DNA from 3 places in the Cytobacillus sp. Bva_UNVM-123 genome. Region 1 is predicted to be linked to each of the others. Evidence: riboswitches for the same ligand, from Rfam matches in the RefSeq annotation. Region 1 holds a riboswitch; each other region holds the start of a gene.
The links. A riboswitch is a leader RNA that binds a small molecule or an ion and turns the genes downstream of it on or off. The one in region 1 is predicted to bind cobalamin.
Positions count from the first base shown of each region.

Region 2: another riboswitch for cobalamin. It lies ahead of KDN24_RS22245 (hypothetical protein); the one in region 1 lies ahead of KDN24_RS12215 (hypothetical protein).
Region 3: another riboswitch for cobalamin. It lies ahead of KDN24_RS03870 (ABC transporter substrate-binding protein); the one in region 1 lies ahead of KDN24_RS12215 (hypothetical protein).

Region 1 is NZ_CM177772.1:2,454,631-2,462,693, reverse strand. Features, by position in the region: gene KDN24_RS12240 (NAD(P)-dependent oxidoreductase) at 1-457, opposite strand, end outside; gene KDN24_RS12235 (acyl-CoA dehydrogenase FadE) at 473-2,191, opposite strand; gene prpB (methylisocitrate lyase) at 2,379-3,296, opposite strand; gene prpD (2-methylcitrate dehydratase) at 3,312-4,748, opposite strand; gene mmgD (citrate synthase) at 4,800-5,912, opposite strand; gene KDN24_RS12215 (hypothetical protein) at 5,897-6,130, opposite strand; cobalamin riboswitch at 6,302-6,498, opposite strand; gene KDN24_RS12210 (alpha/beta fold hydrolase) at 6,766-7,545, opposite strand; gene aac(6') (aminoglycoside 6'-N-acetyltransferase) at 7,775-8,063, opposite strand, start outside.
Region 2 is NZ_CM177772.1:4,328,482-4,336,544, reverse strand. Features, by position in the region: gene KDN24_RS22280 (YkgJ family cysteine cluster protein) at 1-16, opposite strand, end outside; gene KDN24_RS22275 (alpha/beta fold hydrolase) at 222-998, opposite strand; gene KDN24_RS22270 (undecaprenyl-diphosphatase) at 1,005-1,526, opposite strand; gene KDN24_RS22265 (hypothetical protein) at 1,645-1,932, opposite strand; gene KDN24_RS22260 (DUF421 domain-containing protein) at 2,131-2,835, shown strand; gene KDN24_RS22255 (DUF6944 family repetitive protein) at 2,916-3,329, shown strand; gene KDN24_RS22250 (CarD family transcriptional regulator) at 3,514-3,987, shown strand; cobalamin riboswitch at 4,123-4,306, shown strand; gene KDN24_RS22245 (hypothetical protein) at 4,308-4,511, shown strand; gene KDN24_RS22240 (anaerobic ribonucleoside triphosphate reductase) at 4,550-6,421, shown strand; gene nrdG (anaerobic ribonucleoside-triphosphate reductase activating protein) at 6,418-6,918, shown strand; gene KDN24_RS22230 (MMPL family transporter) at 6,986-8,063, opposite strand, start outside.
Region 3 is NZ_CM177772.1:789,507-797,569, reverse strand. Features, by position in the region: gene KDN24_RS03880 (bifunctional ABC transporter ATP-binding protein/adenosylcobinamide amidohydrolase) at 1-946, opposite strand, end outside; gene KDN24_RS03875 (FecCD family ABC transporter permease) at 950-1,927, opposite strand; gene KDN24_RS03870 (ABC transporter substrate-binding protein) at 1,974-2,966, opposite strand; cobalamin riboswitch at 3,244-3,432, opposite strand; gene KDN24_RS03865 (hypothetical protein) at 3,484-4,260, opposite strand; gene KDN24_RS03860 (PhnE/PtxC family ABC transporter permease) at 4,553-5,419, opposite strand; gene KDN24_RS03855 (PhnE/PtxC family ABC transporter permease) at 5,419-6,204, opposite strand; gene phnC (phosphonate ABC transporter ATP-binding protein) at 6,194-6,982, opposite strand; gene phnD (phosphate/phosphite/phosphonate ABC transporter substrate-binding protein) at 7,016-8,050, opposite strand.

The DNA of each region.
Region 1 (8,063 bases):
TAAACAGCGGCAATGAACGTTTGAATGCTGCTTTTGAGCCGCCTACCATAAAGGTTAAGGTTTTATTCTCTGCCCCTATTACCCCTCCGCTGACAGGAGCCGCTAAGAAGTGCATCCCTTTATTCATTGCAGCCTCCTCAATTTTTTGATTAACTTCGGGGGCAACGGTACTTGTATCAATTAACATGGTGCCTGGCTGACTGTTTTCAAGCAGTCCCTCTTTTCCAAAATAAATCGCTTCGACTGCATGGGTAGATGGTAGGCTCGTGAAAATGGTGTCACAAAGACTCACTAGATTTGAAGAGGAAATGCCAATAATGCCCCCTAAACTTTCAAAATTAGCTTCTGCTTTTTTATTTAGATCTAACCCATAAACGGTGAAGCCCGCCTGAAGTAGGTTCTTGGACATGGGAAAACCCATATTCCCCAGACCAATAAAACCGATATTTTTTTTCATCCTATTTCACTCCTTTCATTTCATTGACTTCGGATTGTTTATCATATATTTTGCAATCTCTCTTTTTTTCATTAAGAGATTCTGATAAATCGGAATGTCCAGGTTATTGATTTCATTTATCCGAGTTTTTCGCTTTTGTTCATCTGCTTCAGCAGCTGAAATGAATTCAATTGCAGATTCCTCCACTTGGCGGTAGCCTTCTTCACACAATACATCTGTCATCAAAAGCTTCATCTTTTCATTTTCTATACCATTCTTTTTGCTGGCCTTTTCCGTTCTCAATAAAGCAGATTCCATCACATAGATATCCTTTGCCATATCAGCCAGAAGACGCATGTATTCCTGCTCAAGTTCCAAATTTATACCCGAATTTGAAATCGCTTTCAAAGATATGTTTACTAAATGCCTAGATAGCTTAAAGTATTGATGATTTCTTTCTGATCGCTTGCACTTCATATGAAAACTACCTTGGAATGCATCTTGTGAATATCTCTTTAAGAGGATTTTCGCAATCGTTAATCGGTTAATTTCATTTGTTCCTTCAAAAATGCGGCTAATTCTTGCATCACGGTATAATCGTTCTACTTCATAATCCTGCATGTATCCATATCCGCCATGAATTTGAACCGCTTCATCAACAATTTTCCCCAGTATTTCCGAGCAATTAACTTTATTTAGTGCACACTCCAAAGCGAAGTCCGATATTCCTTTTATCATATGTTCCTTATTATCTGCTGAATCAATAACATCATCCAATTCCCCTGCTGTGCGATAGGCGGCACTTTCAGCACCATAAATCGCAACGGCCATATTGGCCAGCTTTTCCTGAATCATCGTGAAATTGACTAATAAATTGTCGAATTGTTTTCGTTCCTTCCCGTAATCTAATGCTAGTTGCAGAGCTTGTTTTGATGTCCCGATATTTGAAAAAGCTAGTTTAAGGCGCGCCATATTTAGGATATTCATCGCAACCTTATGGCCTTTCCCAATTTCTCCAAGCACATTTTGCTTTGGAACCACTACGTCCTCTAAAATGAGAGTCGCTGTCGAAGATCCTTGAATGCCCATCTTCTCCTCTTCTGGTCCAACAGACACACCCTTAAAAGAACGTTCTACAATGAATGCTGTCATTCCCTCCCCTGTTTTGGCAAAGACGACAAAGACATCAGCTAGATGAGCATTCGTAATCCATTGCTTTTCTCCGTTTAACACCCAAGCCACTTCATCCTCATTTAAAATAGCACTTGTTTTTGGACGAAGCGCATCTGAACCTGCATCTGATTCCGTAAGGGCATAAGCTCCTACCCATTCTCCTGAGGCCAGCTTTGGCAGATATTCTTGTTTCTGCTTCTCGTCCCCAAAATACACATAAGGCAAAGTTCCGACTCCAACATGAATATTAAAGGAGACACTAAATGAGCCGCCAAAACCCATTCTTTCTGCAACAAGCCCCGAAATTTTTTTATTGAGGTCAAACCCTCCGTAAACTTCTGGTACCTCAATGGAAAGTAGACCCAGTTCGCCTGCTTTCTCAAATAATTTTCGAGTTGCTTCATACTGGTGCTTCTCAATGGCTGTGATTTTAGGGGAGACATCCTGCTTAATGAACAGCTCCGCCGTTTTAGCAATGAGCACTTCCTCAAAATGAAAGTCTTCAGGTGTAAAGAGTTTATCTATCCAATCAACGTGTTGTAAAGAAGTTTTATTCGTAAACTTGCACTCTGCTTTTTCCATACCTAACCTCCCTGCATGGCAAATTTATCGTTCTCAGTCTAACTTAGAACAAGTAAAGACGATCTTCCTTTCGTATCTAGTTTGCTATTTTGCTGATGATACATGTGATCGCCTTCTTTTGTGCTATTCAAGTTGTGCTAGTCATTGAGGGAAGAAAAGGGCATTCCCTTTTCTCCCATAAGGGGCATTATCCCTTTATTTCTTCTTCGGGCAAGACGGTTTTGGCCATCTTACTATCTAAATCCTCAAATTTATAATAGGAAATTGTTTCATACAATTCCTTTCTCGTTTGCATAGATGGAAGACTATCTTTCTGTGTGCCATTCTCCTTTATCACCTTAAAAATATTTTCATACGCCTTAGCAGCAACTCTAAGGGAGGTGACAGGATAGATCACCATTTGGATCCCCATCTCTGCAAATTCCTCTACCGCATAATAAGGTGTTTTCCCGAATTCAGTCATATTAGCAAGTACTGGCACTGTTAATTTTTCTGTAAATAATTTGAATTCATCCTCAGACTGTAATGCTTCTGGAAAAATAACATCTGCTCCTGCGGCAATGTAGGCAGATGCTCTCGCTAAAGACGCTTCCAGCCCTTCTACTGACCGGGCATCTGTACGTGCCACAACAAACAGGGTCGGCGCTGTTTCTTTGATAATTTTAATTTTCTGTACCATTTCTTCAATTGAAACTAGCTGCTTTCCATTCAAATGTCCACACTTCTTTGGCAGTTGTTGGTCTTCAATTTGAACGGCAGCAACATTAGCTTCAGCCATTTCCCTTGCCGTACGCGCTACATTAAGAACGCCGCCAAAACCAGTATCAATATCAACCAATACAGGCAAATTCGTCGCACGCACTAAATCTCTCGCCCTATCAGCCATTTCAGTTGATGTGACAATTCCTAAGTCTGGAAGTCCTCTGCTTGCTGTATACGCGGCACCAGATAAATACAGGGCAGAAAAACCTGCCTTTTTTGCGACAAGTGCCGCCATCGCATCATGAGCTCCCGGTATTTGCAAAATGTCTTTGGATGAAATAAGTTTACGAAATTGATTGGCGAGCTCTTTTTGAGTCGCCGCCTGATCGACAATCCAAGCCATCTAAAGGTCCTCCTTTTAGAGCAAAAACAACTCTACAAATTGATTTACTTGCATTTTTTCAAGGGTTTCCTGCTCAAAGCAGACTGCTTCAATTTTTCCTTGATGCTTGCTCGGATAATGAGTTTTCAGGTTGCTAGAGAACTTATCAATAATTTTTGGAATGGCTTCTTCTCTGCGGAAGCGGTGTCCCAATGGATATTCGCATTCAATTTTTTCAGTAGAAGTCCCATCTTTAAAATGCACCTGAACCGCATTAGCGATTGAGCGCTTGCTCGGATCGAGGTAATCAAAGCTATATTGCTTGTTTTCAACGACTATCATCTTTTCTCTTAAACTGTCAATTAGCGGATCTGATGCCGTTTCTTTTTCATAATGCTCTGCTTTGATATCTCCTTTGATCAGGCCGATCGCTGTAATATACTGCAAGCAGTGGTCACGATCAGCTGGATTATGAAGAGGGCCTTTTTTATCGATAATTCGGATTGCTGATTCATGGGTTTCAATGGTAATGCAATCAATCTCATCAAGTTGGTCCTTCATCTGCGGATGCAGCTTAATCGCACATTCTGCTGCCGTTTGGGCATGAAATTCTGCCGGATAAGATACTTTGAATAGCACATTTTCCATTACGTAGGAATCAAGCTTTCGGCCAAGTTTCAGTTCCTTCTGCTTGAACAAAACATCCTGGAAGCCCCATCCTGGAGCTGATAGGGCTTGTGGATAGCCCATTTCTCCTTTAAGGGCCATCATAGCCAGATGGACTCCTCTGCTTGTCGCATCCCCCGCAGCCCATGACTTTCGTGATCCGGTATTTGGCGCATGTCGATACGTGCGAAGGCTGGAATTGTCTATCCAAGCGTTGGATAATGCATTGATGATCTCCTTACGTGTTCCACCCAGCATTTTTGCAACAACCGCAGTAGTAGCAATTTTGACAAATAACACGTGGTCCAGTCCGACACGGTTCAAGCTGTTTTCAAGTGCCAGTACACCTTGAATTTCATGTGCTTTGATCATCATCTCTAATACTTCACGGACAGTTAAAGGCTCTTTCCCTTCTGCTAAGTGTACACGACTTAAATAATCTGCTACCGCTAATATGCCGCCAAGATTATCTGAAGGATGACCCCATTCTGCAGCTAGCCATGTATCATTAAAATCTAGCCAACGAACCATACAGCCAATATTAAAGGCTCCACGGACTGGATCCAGCACATACGACGTCCCTGGCACCCGACAGCCATTTTCAACGGTTGTCCCAGGTACAATCGGTCCAAGTAACTTTGTACATTCAGGATAGTTTAATGCAAGGATTCCGCACCCAAGGGTATCGAGCAATACATAGCGCGCTGTCTCAAACGCTTCAGAGCTTGTGATTTCTTTATCGAGCACATAATCGGCAATTTCCTGCAGTAATACATCTACTTTCGTCTGTTCCTTCGTCTTATTCATTTGGATCTTCCTTTCTTTTCAGCTTTGTAGAATAAATAATTCTCTATTACTTTAATTGGCTGGACGAGCTCCAGTATAGTGCACACGCGGCCGGTAAAGTCGATTATTGGCATGTTGCTCTATGACGTGAGCACATAATCCAACTGTTCTGGAACTGAAGAAAATAGGTGTATATAAAGGAATCTCAATGCCAAGCATCCAGTAAACAGGTGCCGCGTAATAATCCAGGTTCGGGTAGAGCACTTTCTCCCGTTCCATCATTTTCTCCCCAGCTTCACACATTCGTAGAAGAAGGTCATCCCCTTTCATATCCGAAAGCTGCTTGAGCGCTTCTTTCATCATAAGTGCTCTAGGGTCCATCTTCTTCATGTATACACGGTGTCCGAATCCCATAATTTTTTCTTTATTCAGTAGTTTTTTCTCTAGCATTTTTTCGTAGCCTGCAACTGTCTTTGCCTCATTTAACATATACATGACTGCTTCATTCGCTCCGCCATGCAAATTTCCTTTTAAAGATGCAACTGCACCAGTCAGGGCACCATACAAATCGGATTGTGTTGAAGCGATCACTCTGGCTGTGAAAGTTGAGTTGGGCATTTCATGCTCACTGTATAAAACGAGCGAAAGGTCAAATATTTTCTCTTCCATTGGAGAAGGCTTTCTCCCTGTTAGCATATAAAAAAAGTTGGCACTGTAGGATAATTCATTGAGTGGCTCAATCGGTTCTTTGCCATTAATAATGCGGTAGCTATTGGCCACAATATTAGGGACTTTTCCTAACAACCCATATGCACGATTTTTATTAGCAGAAATAGAACGGTCATCAATTTGGACATCAAAGCCTGCAATTGAGGATATCCCTGTCCGAAGTCCGTCCATTGGATGCGTTTCTTTAGGAAGTAATTTAAAAACATTTAATATCTCTTCAGGGATTTCATATTCACTTTTAAGTATTTCTGCAGTCGAGGCCTTTTCTGTATCAAGTGGCAATTCGTCTTCAAGCAAAAGATGGACAATGTCCAGATACTCTTTCGTTTGGGATAATTGGATAAGGTCGTACCCTTTAATAATGATCTGGCTAGCAACAGTATCTAGAAAAGATATGTTCGTTTCTGACGCCACAACCCCTTCAAGTCCCGGAAAATAGTTTATTTCAGTCTCCATTCTTCTTCCTCTCCTCCAAATAGATCCTGTTTTATGATCATGTAAGCCTTTTCAACATTTTGCATAAGAATTTTTGTTTCTTCTAGTCCCTCTTTACGGTCTGTTATTTCTCTTACTAGCTGCGCATATTTTTCTTGAATTGTACAAGATTCGGCTAAATTGTAATTATCCATAATGCACGTTTTAAAAGAATTAATAAAGTCGTTTACTGATCCCAACAAAGCTGTCCTCCTCCAAAATGAGGTCTTCATAAAAATTAGTCCAATAAAAAAACAACTTCCTAAAGAAGTTGTTAAGTTACGAACGAATACCTAAATAAACATGTCTATTATAAAATAGAAAACATGCTCCACTATTCCGCACTTAACACCCCCTATCCGCGTAGGTATTGATGTTTGCTAAAACAGGCAGGTCTCCTGGCTTATGATCATCGCTTTTCGATCCTTCCCATTTCCGTTTTACAGGAAACAGTGGCATTTTCGAATTGCTCCCAATTACAGTTGCGGGACAGCGCCGGACTCTAACCGACTTCCCTTTTAAGAGGTAAAACACATAATTTTACTTCACCTGTTTCTACACCTATTTAATTTTACATATTAAACATATCAATTTTTCGGAAAATTTACAATAATTTTATAAGATTAAGTAGAAGAAAGCCTGACTAATTTACCCTTCGTTGGAGTACGACAATAGAGTTGGCACAAATATTTTTCAATATACGAGAGGTGCTTCAGTTGCAGACAAAACCCTTTTTCATAGATTACAAAATTATGTTATTCCTCAATTTCACTAAATCTCTTAATTCTATCTCTTATTTCATCCATAACACATTGGAAAAAGAGCCATTGTTTCACTAAATAAATTGCGTTATTAGTTGGTTAAACTTCTCACGTTCTTCCCAAAAAAGGCCATGACCACTATATTGAAACGGAACAAGCTGTGAATTTTTTATGTTTTCATTTAGTTCCTTAGCCTGTGCATATGGAATAACTTTGTCATGAATACCGTGAGTGATTAAAGTAGGGACATTAATTTTTGGAAGATCCGCATGTAGCTTTTCATCTCTTAATGTGGTTATAATAGCAGCTGTCGACCAACTTGCTGCTTGTAATCCCATTTGTAAAAACCAGTCTGAAAATGGTTTAGTTATATATTGAAAGAAAAATCCATCTGTTACGTCCTGCATCATTTTGGGCCGGTCATTTAAAGTTTCTTTAAGAAAGTGATGAGCGACTTCTGCGGTAAATCCAGTTGGAGCAGCAGCATCAATAAGAACAAGCTTTGATACACCAAAACCGTTGTGACGAGACATATATCGAATTGCGATAGCCCCACCGGTTGAGTGACCTACAAGTGTAAAATTGTTTATTTGAAGTGTACCAACAACTGTGCGAATATCATCTGCAAGTCTATTAAAAGTATAGCCTCCCATTGGTTTATCCGATTTGCCAAAGCCCCTCCAGTCTATACCAATACAACGATAGCCCATAGCAGGAAGAACATTAAACTGATATTCAAACTGTTTATGGCTTAGCGGCCAGCCATGTAAAAATACGATGGTCTTATTTCCCCCCTGGTTAACATCTTCTACATATAAATTAACACCTGGCTCTATATTCACAAAGTATCCCATGAAGATTCCTCCCTAGTTAATATGGTTTCAACAATACATATTCATTTTGAATAACAAAGATGAGTACCTATTCCAGTTGTAGGCTAGAGAAGTGAAAAGGATGGTGTTTATTGAAATTTCTTGTCCTTTAACATAAAAAAGAGCGTCATTCTTGCTGTAGAATCACGCCTGATTGCCGAAAGTGTTATTCGTTTTTTTCAATCGTATCAGATCCAAAATTTCGTCAATCCTATAAGTCTTTTTTAAAACAAATAATACGGTTTACTTCACTAAATCCCAAATTAAGATGCACTGCTAAGCTTTCTTCATTATCTAATTCACAGTCACTAGCAAATTCATGACATCCTCTATTCTTAGCCCAATTCTCACAAGCATTCACTAATTTCTTAGCTAAGCCTTGTTTACGAAAGTCCTCTTTTACATAAAGTCCCTCTAAATATCCTGCTGGACTTGAGCTTGTCCCTTCAACATAATCATATCGAAGTTGGCATTGCGCAAACCCAACCGTTTCGTTGTCA
Region 2 (8,063 bases), 1.9 Mb from region 1:
TTGAATTATGAACCATTTTTTGGACGACAAAAAACCTGAATAGTGTTTACTAATCAGGTTTGTGGACAAGTTGAAATGATTTATTTCTAGTTACATATATTATAACACAGCTATGTAGTTAATCATAAACATTTCATTTTTTTACTCTTCGACTAGCGGATATTTTACAGGATATACCAGATGATGTAAATGAAAATATGGATGATTTTCAAATTATTACCTTAACCAATTGAAATTGTATGGACAAATTGCATGATCGAATCATTTAATTGTTTTGCAGCTTTAGTCGGAATTCGATGATTTTCATTTATTAATAATAATTGGTTATGTGGTAATTTTTCCTGAAGCACCATTGCATATTGGTGAAATGATAAATCCTTTTTCCCGTACACTAATAAAATAGGATGTTCAATCTTTTCAAGCTTTTGTGTGCAATTATATTGTAGGCTGCAACGAAAATACTGTTCCATATTTCTTATATCTCCCTGTCGAGCTTCGGCAAACATCTTTTTGAAAATGGCTGAGGTATTTGAATTACCCATCGAAATGGACCATGCCAATATAAACTTTGCTCTTACTTTCGCAAGATTAATTCCTATGAGAATCTTTTTTCTTAAATAATCATCATTAACATTCGGCATTCCACTAATAATGATTCCGCTATAAGCGCGATTTGGAAAGGTCAGTAAAAACTCTAATGCGATAGATCCTCCGGTAGAATAACCGCATATGAAAGCTTTTTCTATTTCTAGATGGTCCAGCAGTTTTTTTATATCACTGACAATGAGCGGGTATGTAATAGATGTATTTGAAAACTCACTTTTTCCATGTCCTCTTATATCAAAGGTGATCGTTTGAAAATACTGAGATAAGTATGATGTTTGGTAGTCAAAGTTAGCAGAGGTAAGGACAGGGGGATGAATAAAAACGATGGGAATTCCACTTCCCCGCACTGAATAATACATTCTTGTCTCAGTATCTATTTGAAGAAACGGCATATTATATCACCTTTCTGTATGTTCATTTTTCTCATCCATGAATCCGATCTGATTAATAACATAACTAGTTATAGATGCAATGGTTGCACTCCCGATAATATCAAGCGGATAATGATGACCTAACCATATACGAGAGAAGCCTGTTAAGCTTGATAGGAAAAGCATGATTGCACCTAGCAGACGATTGCGAAGATAAATAGTCGTAGAGATAGCATATACAAGTATTGTGTGCTTACTTGGAAATGAAGAATCCACTTTAGACGGGATAAGGATGCCAACTCGTCTGTTCATAAATGGGCGTGGTTTAAAATAAAAAATCTTAATGATCTTGTATATGAAAAATGATACACCCATAGAGAAAATGCTATTTAATGCTAAAATCCGGTAACGGCTTTTTTTAATCCACATAAAAATGATCACAAAAATAAATACATAGCGAATCTTATTCGATATGAATATCATCAGTAAATCAAGCGGACGACAGTGTCCTGAAAGCTGATTAATGAATCGAAAAGCTTTGTAGTCCATGAAGAATAGGCTCCTAACTTTTTCAATATTAAACGCAATAGCAGTTTTAATATGACCTCGGAACATTGAAAGTATTCCCTCTCAAATGTAAAATGCCCACTTAAAGTGGGCGTGAAAGCTATTTATTTTGATTATTATCAGGTAGTAACTCTTTTGAGAACTCTGTTAAATCAGCCATTTTAGGTGTTTGGCCCATGCTTGGTACTTTGAGGTTACTCATGAGATTTTGAACAGAATTTTGAATTGTTCTGTTTCTATTTCTTTTTATTCCAAATGCGGCTGCACTAACAGCAAGACTTAGCACAGTTGTCCAAAGTATCCCTCGATTGTTTCTTTTTTTGCGAAACATATTGAAACGATTTTGTGTTCTTTTCATGTTAAAGAGAGCGGAAACCATCTTATTCAATTCAACCACTTCCTTAATAAAAATTGGAACGCAAAAAATCCACCTTCCACGATCTAATATTTGCCTAAACAAGCGAGCTCATGCAAGGAAGATTTTGCTTAAAAGCTGAATTTCAGGACATATTATCAGTATTAAATGAACTTTACTCAACAGGTCAAAGTTTACCAAAGCAAATTTGTTTGTTCGGAGGAATATCGAATGGACTTTTTTTTCGGCCAGGAAACGCTTACGACTATGCAATGGATCTTAAGAGCTATCATTGCTTATTTTTTTATGCTCCTTATTACGAGAGTAATGGGACAGCGTTCCATTTCACAATTAAGCTTTCTTGACTTTACAATGGCTTTAATAATAGGAAATATTATTTCTCACCCACTTTCTGATGAACGACGTGGATTAAAGGGTCCTATCATTACAATGATTGTCCTCGCCATATTATATTTATTGAGCATTTTTTTAACTTTAAAATGGGCAAAGCTTAGAAGGTTTGTTTTTCCAGAAGCTTTTCCATTAATTAAAAATGGTCAGATCTTATCTGAGAATTTGCGCAAAGCAAGGATTTCAATAGATGATTTATTATCAGCAGCTAGAAAAGACAAAATCGAAGATATTAGAAAAGTTGCACTAGCCTTGTGGGAGCAAGATGGCCACATTTCATTTTTTTTGCTTCCTAGTCATCAAACGGTTACTAGAAGTGATGTAAATCTCGTGCCACAACCGTTTGATTTACCAAAAATAATTGTTCGAGAAGGTGTCATTGATAATGAAGAATTAAAGCAGGTGGGGAAGGAAGAAAATTGGCTAATTCATACTTTAAAAAAAACGCATCAGGTCGAGGTAAGTGACGTATTGTTAGCAACAGTTGATAAAAATGGTGAGCTAACCATCTTTTTATATAAATAAACTTCCACCGCGTTACTCACGTTTTTCTCAAATTAGAATAGTAATGATTGTAATTCGATTCGTGTAGTGGAGTGATTAAAATGGAAAATCATCAAGATAAATGGGATAAGGATAACCAAAATAAATTTTCAGACAGAGCATCTTTAATACGTAGCCTTGAAGAGCAAATAGAAGTTGCTGTTTGGCTGCAAGCATTTGGGCAATTAAGTGAAGCCATTTTATTATCTAAGCTATTATTTATTAGTGATAATGTTGACTCTCATGGCGAGCAAAAAATTGTCGTTGGAAATTGGGTGCAAGCGTTAGGACAAATAATGGAAGCTTTAGGGGTATCACAAGAATTGTCTACAATTGATAAAGAAATGATCTTAAATGCACAAAAATTAGCCATTGCAGGCAGCTTTATTCAATCATTTGGAGCCCAGATCGAAGGATTTGGAGGAGTTGAAGTAATTCAGGAGGAGAAGGAAGGAGCAGAACTTTTTGTTCCTTAAATAATCCCGTTAATCAACCAAAAGAAGTATTAAAAATTTTCACGAAAATCTTATAAAAAAATCCAAAAAATATTTTTCATAAATGTATTGACATATATTAAAATAAAATGTTATATTTAAAAATTGTTTATTTTTATTCAATATGATACCATATATATTGTAAGTATATATGGAGGTGGAGAATTTGTTTCAAATTGGAGACAAGGTTTTTTATCCGATGCATGGGGCAGGTATCATTAAAGCCATAGAAGACAGAGAAATTCTTGGCAAAACCCAGGAATATTACGTGATTACTATCCCTATTAGTAAGATGGATATCATGATTCCTTTGGATAAGATGTCGAAATCGGGTGTTCGGGCCATTGTTGATCTTGAGACAATGAAGGATATTTTGTATGATTTTCATCATGCAGAACCAAAACGCTCACTTCCGTGGAAAGAAAGATTTAATGCAAATATGGAGAAAATGAAGACAGGTAAAATGAGTGATTCTGCTGAAGTAGTGCGAGATCTATTGTTTCAAAATAAGGAAAAAACCCTTAATTCAAGTGAGAAACAAATGCTTCAGAACGCACAAAGAAATTTAATTAGTGAGTTAATTTTAATAAAGGATATATCAGAGAGCAAAGCGGCTGACTTATTGAAAATATCGAGTTAAGAAGGGCACACCACCATCAAATGATTGGTGGTTTTTTATTTCGCAAAAGTGGCTGACAAAAGAAAGAAGTTTATGGTAGAATAAGAAAAATACTATATATACGATAGTATATAAGTGAACACTACTACATATTGATTTAGATATTAGATATTAGGTGTCTTTTCTTAGACTTAATAGGGAATTTGGTGTGAAGCCAAAGCTGTCCCCGCAACTGTAAGTGTGACGAAATAAGCAGACCACTATATGATTTTTTATATGGGAAGGGCTTAAAGTAGAGTGAAGCACGAGCCAGGAGACCTGCCTAGATCGCGGATGAACGAATGGTTATAGATCGTATTGTCCCGATAAGTTCAACAAACCATCAAAAACACAGGTGGATGGTTGACTTTATCTATTATCCGCTTCTTCGGGTGAAAGAAGATGGGGTAAGTGAAATTCATACATATGATGCTTTATTTAGTATGTCTTCTTCCTATCCTAAGTTCACCTATGGTGGGCTTTTTTTATATGGAAAGCCTACCTAATTTAATAGTTTCTGTTTAATCATTTGGGAGGGAAAAGGATGAATAAGTTGGTTTTGGAAAACGCAGTGAGGGATGAATTATTAGATGCATTCAAAGATATCGTTGAGGTAAATAATCAAGATCTCCTTCAGGAGAATGCAAATGTAGATGGTCAATCACCAATGGGGCAAATGGGAAAATTCGCATCAGAAAGTGGAAAATATTATGCAAAAGAATGTCTGCTCCGTTCGGAAGTTAAACAAGCCATTGATGAAAATTATCTTCATCCACATGATTTAGATTTTCTTCCAACTGGCACCACAACATGTTGTCAAATTCCTTTAGGGAAAATCTTAAAAAATGGATTTAATACTGGGCATGGTCATATGAGAGAGCCGAATGATATTGGCAGCGCCATGGCGTTAGCCTCCATTATTTTTCAGTCCAATCAAAATATGCAGCATGGAGGGCAAAGCTATCCGATGTTTGATTTTGATTTAGCTCCATATGTACGAAAAACATATGAGAAAACGATTAAGCGGCTTCACTCCTATCCGACAACCTTTACGGAAGAAGAAATGAGTGAGCTAGCATGGCAGGAAACCGATCACATTGTTTACCAGGCATGTGAGGCATTTATACATAATTGTAATAGTATGCATTCAAGAGGTGGGGGACAAGTTCCATTCGTCTCGATAAATTACGGCACTGATTCATCAAAAGAAGGAAGAATGGTTGTAAAAAATATATTATTAGCCACACAGGCTGGATTAGGGAAAGGGGAGACACCGATTTTTCCAATCCAAGTGTTTAAAATGAAAAAGGGTGTCAATTTTTCGAGTGGTGAACCAAATTATGATTTGTATTTATTAGCTTTAAAAACAACAGCAACAAGATTATTTCCAAACTTTAGTTTTCTTGATTCAACCTTCAACCGTCCATTTTATAATGGGACACCTGAATCAGAAGTATCGTACATGGGCTGTCGAACGAGAGTAATGGCAAATCTCCATGGTGACGAGAATAGTATTGGGAGAGGGAACTTATCCTTTACTTCGATTAATTTAGTTAAACTTGCTTTAAACTATCCAACCTATGAAGCATTTATTGAAAAATTGGATCACTATTTAAATATAGCTATTCAACAATTATTAGATCGCTATCATTTTCAAATAAAGAAAAAAGCACGTCATTTTCCATTTTTATATTCACAGAACGTTTGGAAGGATAGCGAAACCTTAACCGAAAATGACACGCTGGAACAAGTGCTTAAGCATGGAACATTGAGTGTCGGTTTTATCGGGCTGGCAGAAGCTTTAGTTGCATTGCTAGGCGAGCATCATGGAGAAAGTGAAGACGCTTATCAAATCGGTTATCAAATTGTCCAATTCATGAGAGACAAAATGGATGAAGCGGCTGCCCAATATAAGCTTAACTTTTCGCTCATTGCGACCCCGGCAGAAGGGCTATCTGGAAAGTTTACGAAACGTGATCGTACTGAGTTTGGTAAGCTGAAAGGAATAACAGACCGTGATTATTATACGAATTCCTTTCATATACCCGTTTACTACGATATTAAAGCAATCGAAAAAATTAAAAAAGAAGGGTCTTTCCATTCACTTTGCAATGCCGGACATATTTCTTATATTGAATGTGATGGGGATGTATCCAAAAATATACCGGCATTAGATACAATCGTGAAAGCAATGGCTTTAGCCGATATGGGCTATGGCTCCATTAATCACCCAGTAGATAGATGTAAGTGCTGTGGCTATTCTGGAATAATTGATCATGAATGCCCAAGCTGCGAAAATAATGATGAACAACATATCGAACGGATTAGAAGGATAACAGGCTATCTTGTCGGGGATATGAGCAAATGGAATTCCGCGAAATTTAGTGAAGAGAGAGAAAGAGTGAAACACCGATGATGGTGATGAATATTCTCCATGATTCTGTTGTTGATGGAGAAGGGCTGCGAACGGTTATCTTTTTCGCAGGGTGTCCGCATGGCTGTTTAGGCTGTCACAATCCTTCGAGCTGGAATATGAGCAACGGCAAGGAAATGTCTATCGATGAAATAATGGGTGAAATTGAAAACAATCCATTAACAAATGTAACTTTCTCAGGAGGAGAACCATTTATTCAAGCAAAAGAAATAGCTAAGCTGGCAGAAAGAATCAAAAAACTAGGAAAAAACATATGGGTCTATAGTGGGTTTACTTACGAAGAAATCATTAAAGATTCTACCAAACGACATTTATTGAACTTCTGTGATGTCCTTGTAGACGGGCCTTTCAAAATGGAAGAAAGAAATTTATCATTATTATTCAGGGGAAGTCATAACCAAAGAATCATTTACTTAACGGATAGAGGGACAGGTACCCTATCCAATAAGATTAACGATCAAGTAAGGTTTTATTTTTAAGAAAAGTTGGTTTTGATTAAACAAAAAATTGCCAAGGGGAAAGGACAAGGGACCTGTCCCCTTGTCCTTATTGTTCACCTTTAACGGCTTTTTCTTTCTCAAATAATACGATTAATCCAGGTAATAAAATACCTCTAATTAAGAATGTATCTAATAGGATTCCAACTGCAATGATGAAACCGAAAACAAATAGTAGTTCAATCGGCTGGGTCATTAATACGGCAAAGGTTGCGGCAAGGATTAAGCCTGCAGAGGAAATGACTCCACCTGTATTTGCGACAGCAATTTCAACTGCTTCTTTAACCGAATGTTTTCTTTTTTCCTCTTGATACCTCGATATTAAAATAATATTATAGTCAATTCCGAGTGCAACTAAGAATACAAACGAATAAAGCGGTACACGGTCACTAATCGTTTGAATATCAAAGAATAAATTAGTAAGAAACATCCCTAAGCCGAGAGCAGCCAAGAAACTAATTAAAATGGTTCCCATCATATAGATTGGCATTTTAAATGATTTTGTTAAAACGATCAGCATCCCAAAAATGAGAACCGTTTCTAATAGGACAATGACGATTAAATCCCTATTGTTGATTGAACGCTCGTCAACCTTTTTAGCAGTTTCGCCTGCGAAGTAGAGCTCACCTGAAACTTTGCTGCCAGAGATAATTTTTTCAGCATTGCTTCTAATTTCTTCTAAAGCGTCTATCATTTCAATTGCATAAGGACTTTCTTCAAATGTCAGACTATAATTAATTACTTTTCCCTCTTCAGCCATGCCGTTCACACGAACATTGCTTACGAGCGGCTGATTGGCCAGCTCTTGCTTTAATGCCTCCTTTTGTTCATCTGTCATCACTTCATCTGCTTCGAATAAGACGGTCGTTGGAGCCAGATCCCCTTTAGCAAAATTCTCCTCCAAAATTTCATACCCTTGTCTTGAAGGCATATCTTCTGGGAAGGATTTCATTGTGTCAAACTCATACTTCAAATTGAACATATTGCTTGCGGAAATAAGGAGGAAAATCCCCATTAATGAAACGGAAAGAACAGGTTTTTTTACAACAAAGCGGCCAATTCGGCTCCAAAAAGAATTTTTCTTAATGGTTGTTTCTCCGACACGTGGAATTTTCGGCCAAAATGAT
Region 3 (8,063 bases), 1.7 Mb from region 1:
AATCTTTATTAACATGGCGATTCACAAATGTATGATGCCAGCCTGTACCTGAACCAACTACACCTGAAGACATTGTTCTAAGCGGAAGTGGAGAGCGCAATACGAAATGAGACTCAAACATTTCCAGAAAACTTGTATCAATATAATATGTCTCTTTCTTATCCGCAAATTCTTCGGGCAAAAGCACCATCTGTGGAGCAGCAACAATCGGATGTGGCTGTTTTTTAATTTTTGTATTGTATACAGAGCGAATTCTTTCCTCGCGCAGCACTTCATTTGGAGTGTGATTTATATTAATTTCGCCGCCTTCAAGAAGGATAAGTCTGTCACAATATAACCCCGCTAAATTTAAATCATGGAATATTGAAATGACAGTCAGTTCTCTATCCTTTGTCCAGCTTTTTAATAAGTCCAATAAATCTTTTTGAAAAGAAAGATCAAGATGGTTCGTCGGTTCATCAAGCAATAATATTTCAGGCTCCTGAGCTAGTGCCTGTGCGAGAAAAACACGCTGCCTTTCTCCACCAGAAAGTTCATGAATATAATGATTTTCAAAATGTGATACACCCGTCTGCTCCATCGCCATTTTTACAATTTGCTCATCATTCTCTGACCAAGTTTGAAACCAGCCTTTTTGATGAGCATATCTGCCAAGCCCAACCGTTTCCTTCACTGTATAAGAAAAGGCCTCACTAGAATGCTGCGGCAAAACAGCAATGATTTTTGCTAATTCTTTTGCGGAAAAATCTTTTAATGATTTTCCTTTCAATAAAACTTCTCCATCTGAAAAAGGTAGTATCCCGCTTAGCATTTTGAGCAATGTTGTTTTCCCGCTTCCATTCGGACCTAATATTCCGAGCAGCTCCCCTTTATCCAATTGAAAGCTCACATTTTTTAAGATGGATGAACCAAAATATCCACCCGATAATTGTTGAACATTAAGCATCCTTTATCCTCTACTTTCCGCTCGTCTATTCATTAAGATTATGGCAAAAACCGGTGCTCCAATGATGGCGGTAATGACTCCAATCGGTAACTCTGTCGGTGAGATAATGGTCCTTGCTACAAGATCCGCTAGAATTAAAAAGCCGCCTCCTGTAAAAATGGATAGTGGCAATAAATGCTTATGGTCAGGACCCCATAACAATCTTGTCAAATGTGGGATGACTAGACCAACAAATCCAATGGTTCCTGATACCGCTACGGCAGCACCAGTTAGGATTGAACCTGCTATTAAAATCATCATCTTTCTCTTTTGAACATTCACACCGATATGCTGAGCCCTTTCCTCGCCAAAAGACATCGCATTCAATTCATGGCTATTCAGCAAAAGAATAATCGAACCAATCGCAAAAAATGGCAGAATAATTTTTATATAAGCCCAGCCTCTCATCGATACACTGCCAAGAAGCCAGCCAATAATTTGTCGCAGCTCTTCCCCTGTTAAAGCAATCATAAGTGAAATTAAAGCACCTAAAAAAGAACTAAAAATGATTCCAGTTAAAATGATCGTTTCCACTTTCATCGAGCGTTCAATTTGACGGGCAAATAATAAAACGAGAAAAATCGTGATAAATGAAAAAAGAATACTTAACAATGGGAGTGTAAATAAACCGGCAAATGGAATGGAAATACCGAAGAATAACGTAATGACTGCTCCCACAGAGGCACCAGATGAGACTCCTAGTGTATATGGGTCTGCGAGAGGATTCCTTAATAATCCTTGAAAGGCAGCCCCCGCTATCGCGAGAGATGCCCCTACTAAACCTGCTAGTATAACTCTAGGTAAGCGAATATTCATGACTATATTCGCATACATAGAATCAATATTTTCATTTGGTGAGAAGCGGAAGATTTCAGCACCGATTATGTTAATAATATCCATCGCTGGAACAGCAACTGTTCCAATTGAAATGCCCAACAGCATTGCCGTAAAAAGAAATGCCACAGCAAGCAAATAAGCAATAAACTTATTATTTAAATGTTTCAGGGTAAATCGCTTTTGCAAGTTCCTCTACTCCTTCGACAAGCCTTGGGCCTGTACGGGTAACCTTATCTGAATTCACATCTACCACTTGTTTATTTTTCACAGCAGAAATATCCTGCCAGCCATCTCTTCCTAATACATCTGCAATTGGGTCTTCAGTATAATATCCGTGAGTTGTAATAATAACATCCGGATTTCTTTCAATAATCGCTTCAGGATCTATTTTCGGCCATCCTTCTTCAGTAATAATATTATCTGCATGAAGCATCGTTAGCATTTCATTCATAAACGTATTTACACCAACCGCATAAATTTCAGGTGCTGGGGATACTTCAACAAAAACCGTTTTACGGTCTTCTGCTTTTATCTCCTCCGCTTTTGCTTTTAACTCATCAAGCTTTGCTTTCATGTCAGCCACAAGCTTGTCTGCCTTTTCCTTCTCTCCTGATGCTGTACCAATCATATTAATTGAATCATAGACTTCCTCGAAGTTCTTCGCATCATTCACAACAAGGACAGTAATTCCAGCATCTCTTAATTGTTGTAGACCTGCTTCTGAATTATGTGCGCTTGAAGCATGAGCTAGAACGAGGTTAGGATTTAAAGAAATAATTTTCTCAACATTAAAATCCATACCGCCGACTTTTTCTATTGCATTCACTTCTTCTGGGTAATTATCATAATCATTCACACCAACAACCTCATTGCCTAATCCTAACGCAAAAGCAATTTCCGTGTTACTTGGAATTAAAGAAACGATTCTTTCTGGCTTCGCTTCAATAACTACCTCATTATCAAGAGCGTCTTTAATCGTAACTGGAAAAGCAGCTGCTTCCTTCTCTGCATCTTGTTTTTCATCTGCTCCTGTACTCTGTTCTGTTTCTGTGTTGTCTTTCGGTTTGTCTGCATTATCACCACAACCAGCCAATACCCCCATTGCTAGTAGAAGTGCAAATAATAATGAATAAAGCTTTTTCATTTTTTTATTTCCTCCTTAAATCCTTCACATTTAACATTTTTCATTAGAAAAACTCGCATTTGCCAAGTCCTTTCGGCGAATGCACTATCTTTTCTTATGCGGTATTATTAACGCGACTAATATTTGAACTTTATTTTACTTTAGTACGTTAATAAACTTAAATTTTCGTACTAGCAAAAAAAACATCTCCACACTTGAAATGGAGATGTTTGCATAGGTAAATTAGAAAAACAAAGGAAATCTAACCTGTCAAACACCTCCTATCCTCGTAGGTTTGATGGTGCTAGTAGAAGCAGGCAGGTCTCCTGGCTCATGGTCATCGCTATTTTCTGCGCCTTCCCATACATTTTTAGTACAGTGGCCATTGCAGCAAGCTCCCATTTACAGTGGCGGGACCGCGTTGGATTTACACCAACTTCCCTTTTAAGTCTTCAAAAACGAAGACACCCATTCTAGTCTTATATATGAAATTTTCCGCTAATTTCGATTATACACGATAATTTAGCAGAATAGCGTATTATGAACTAATAATTTTCCACACTCTCGATTTTTTATCAAAAACGAGCTTTGCTTCACAAGGTTGATTTACAACGCTTTCATATTCTTCATACATATCATCCATATCAGCAAAATCACCGATTACCCAAATGGGAACTTCCATTTTTACTCGGCTTTGCTCTGCATCCTTAATGGAAAGAAGAACGCCTTCCTTCATAAAAGATTTCAATGAGGTGAAAATCTCGTTTGGAATTGGTGGATATGGTTTTGGTTTTTTGAAACTAAACAGGGATCTTTCGACCTTTATTTGGTCTATTTTGCTTGGAATTACTGTCCCGAGCATTTTATAAAAATTATTATAATTTCGGTAATATGTTTTGTTTATAAAGCCATCATCATGAGCTAAATATACGTAACGATTGCTTAATTGATTATAAAAAGGCGACTTCAAATGTTCTTTCATATGACCGAGATAAAGAAGTTCAGCAATTCCTTGTTCCGATAGTTCATTTAAGGATTCTTCCTCCTCAAAATCGATCCAGCAAAAGTCACCATACCCATATACATCCTCTTCCATCAGCTTGCTTAGCTTTTCCCTCGGAACATACTCATGCAAAGTGTGCATATTAAAATCACCATCATCAAAGCGGTGCTTTAACAATAGTAAATTGTTTAGTGATTCAAATAAAGATTCCGCAAACTCTACAAATTCAATTCCATATGTAACGACGTATTGCTCACGTTCATTTAAATGGATATAAATGATATCGCGAACATTATGGTTCCTTTTTTTCAACTTTGAAACCTCCGAAAAGTTAGAAAAACTTGGCGTTCACCAAGTCCTTTCGGTGAATGCCCTAGCTTTTCTTATGCGGTATTATAAATGCTAATATTATTTGAACTTCATTCTACTTTAGTGTGTTAATAAACTCAAACTTTCCACTTAGCTAAAATAAGCTAAGCATTCATCTGTATGATATAAGTTCCCCTTATTCTAGCAAAAATAATATAAAATTGCTTCCTTTTAAAATAATTTAATACAAATGTAAAGAGGCAGCATGAAAATTCCGCCGACTCTTTCGAAAAAACTAAATATTTACTTTTAACCGTTTTTTTATTTGGGTTGCAAGTAATTCGAGCAAAATCGCAACAGTTAAAATAAAATAGGTGACAGTGCCAATTTCTCGAATGTCATAGTAGAAGCTACCTGCCATAAACATATCGAAGCCTATTCCGCCAGCACCAGCTGCAGCTCCCATAGCAATGGCAACAGCAAAGTTTATTTCGAATCTTAAAAATGTCCAAGAAATCATATACGTAATCGATGAAGGGATCACCGCTTGAAAAACGATTTGCCACCAGCTTGCCCCACTCGCCTGCAATGCTTCAATTACACCTTTATCAAGCTCTTCGAATGATTCAGAATATGCCTTAATTAAATAACTAACCGAGTGAAAGGTCATTCCGATGACAGCGGCAACACTTCCTAAACCTGCTGCAACGGCAAATATCAATACCCAAAGGACAGTAGGAACCGCTCGTATAAATGCAGCAAATCCCTTAATAATAGCGGACACACGTTTTGAAGATAAGTTTTGCGCTGCAAATAAACCTAAAACGACAGCAATGATCGCACCGAATATCGTTGTTAAAAACGCAAGCCCTAATGTAACCATCACTTGTTTCAATGCATGTGTAAAGGTAAAGTGATTAAATTGCGGCTCCAAAAACATCACTTTAATATTTTGAATCGTTGCAACCAAACCTTGAACAAGGCTCACATCTTTCGAATCAAGCGTATAAAAAGCATAAACGGTCAAAATGGCTAAAACAACAAGTGTACTCCGCAATACGATTGTTGCTTTCGTTAATGGTCTTATTCGGATTCGTTTTGGAGGAGTATTCGTTAACAATGCCTTAGACGATAATTTTTCGAGTTTATTATCTATCTCCATTATAAAATGACCCTCCTCACATAGTTTGACACAAACTCAATGCATAGAATGGAGATCACAATGACAATGACAACAAGGCTAGCAGCATTATAATTTAAGCTTTTATAATAAAGATCAAAAGCAAATCCAATTCCTGAACCAGCAAGCAATCCAATCAATGTAGCACTGCGAATATTTGTTTCAACCATGAACAACACCCAGCTGATGATTTGTGGTATACAAGAAGGAATGACAGATTGAAAGATAATTGAAAAATAGCCTGCTCCTGTTGCTTTTAATGCCTCAACCGAACTGCCGCTCACCTCATCAATCGTTTCCACGAATGCCCTCGTTAAAAATCCAAATGACCCAAAGAATAGGGCGAAATAGCCCGTCAATGAGCTTTGTCCGAATGAAAACAGTAAAATCATCGCCCAAGCAGTAATGTCAATATTACGAAAGATCGTGGCGATCGCTCGGCAAATTCCGCCAAAGAAAGCATTCACCCTCGTCGTATTTGAGCCTAGCACCGCAAATAGCATCGCGAGCAAAGCAGCAACAGTTGTTGCTGCAACAGAAATGAGCAAGGTTTCAATTAATTTAGCGAATATATCCGGTAGCTTCGTTACCGAATCCTTCGTCGGATAAAAATTCGAAAATGACCATTGGATTGCTTTCGGGACAGCTGCAAATCCTTTTGCTAGACTAAATTCAGTAATTGTTATCGCAATAAAGGTAACCACACAGACTAAGAGGATTAAACCAGCAGAATTAAGCTTCTTTTTCCTAAAAATGTCAACCCGCATGAATTTCACCCGTATTAAAAATAAGTTTTCCAGCTTCAGAGCCATAAATGCGGTGAATATCATCTGGAGTAATCTCTTTCGGTGAGCCATTATAGACGACTTGCCCACTATTAATTCCGATAATTGTATCTGAATACTTCAATGCGACATCAACTTGGTGAAGATTAACGAGGACGGTAATACCCATCTTTTCTGAAATATTTTTAAGATGATCCATAATGACTTTTGAAGAACTTGGGTCTAAGGAGGCAATCGGCTCATCACAAAGCAGCATTCTTGGATTTTGGATGAGGGCGCGAGCGATACCAACTCGCTGTTTTTGTCCGCCACTTAATTGGTCTGAACGTTTAAAGATCTGTTCATCTAAGCCTAGTACCTTTAATATTTTTATCGCCTGTTGTTTTTCTTCTTCAGAATACAAACCAAGCATACCAGCTAAGGTAGATTTGAAGCCAAGTCTGCCATGGAGAGTGTTTTCGATGACAGTAAGTCGATTCACTAAGTTATAATGCTGAAAAATCATGCCAATTTTAGTCCGTGTTTTCTTTAGCTCTCTTTTACTTAAGCTAAGGACATTTACGTTATCAAAATTGATTTCTCCGCTTGAAGCATCAATCATACGATTAATACATCGAAGGAGAGTTGATTTTCCCGCCCCAGATGGACCAATAATGGAAACAAACTCTCCTTCTCTCACAGAGAAGTTAACATCGGATAACGCTTTCGTATCATTGCCAAACTTTTTCGATACATGGGCTATTTCGAGTAACGCTGTCATATGTTAACTTCCTTTCAAACATATTCGTGTCTATTATTTAGACAATTCACGAATCGGATTGAACCAAGAATCTTCCGCTTTAACCAACCGTTCATTTCCAGACTTTTTCTTAAATAAACCTTTAAATTCGGATTCTGCAGGAACGAAGATTTTTTCATTATTTGCTACTTCATCTGAAGTTAATGTGTCGAGCAGCTTCTTTTGCAATTCTTCATTGACCGTTTCTGTATTTACGACAAATGGGGCATTTAATACAGGCGTAACTGAAATTAGTGCAAACTCCTTTCCAATAACCGTATTAAACGGTTCTGCTGCCCCATCACTTACTTTATAAATAGAACCTGGGCGATTTTCTTCCCCTTCTACGATTTCCACATAATTGCTCACACATGTATCACAAAACGCTGCTACATCTACCTTCCCTGTTAAAAGATTAACCCCTGAACCTTGATGTGAACCTCCGTACAATACTTCACTAAAAAACTTATCTCCTCCACCCTCAAGCAAGTCATCAGCTGTTAAATCTTTGAATTCATCCTTTTTGCTGAAATAATCAACAATTCCAGTTGATGGAACTTTGAAACCGGAAGTAGAGCTGTTTGATACGAAAGAGAATTTCTTTCCGGCAATTTGATCAATTGAGTAATCATTGCCATTTTTATACTCATCGGCATTTTCTTTTTGGACCGCTAACCAACTGTAATAAACGGCATCATCGAGTGTACCAGACTCGCCACTTGGAACAACTAATGGCTGAACTTTACTATTCTTTTTATTTGCTTCTATGTAACCTTGTGCACCTAAAAATGCTAGATCAGCATTTCCATTCGCTACCGCTTCAATTGCGACAAGATAATCTGTTGTTGTTTTATGCTCAATTTTCTTGCCAGTTGCTTTTTCGAGAACTTCTCCAATAGCTTCACGTGTTTCTCCTAAATCTGCACCTGACTCATTGGGCAGCCATGTGATGATAAGTGTATCTTTTTCCTTCGATCCTGCAGAAGTTGAACAACCCGCAAAAACAACTACCATGATTAACGAAATCATTAACAAAATTGTGTTCTTCATTTCCAACTCTCCT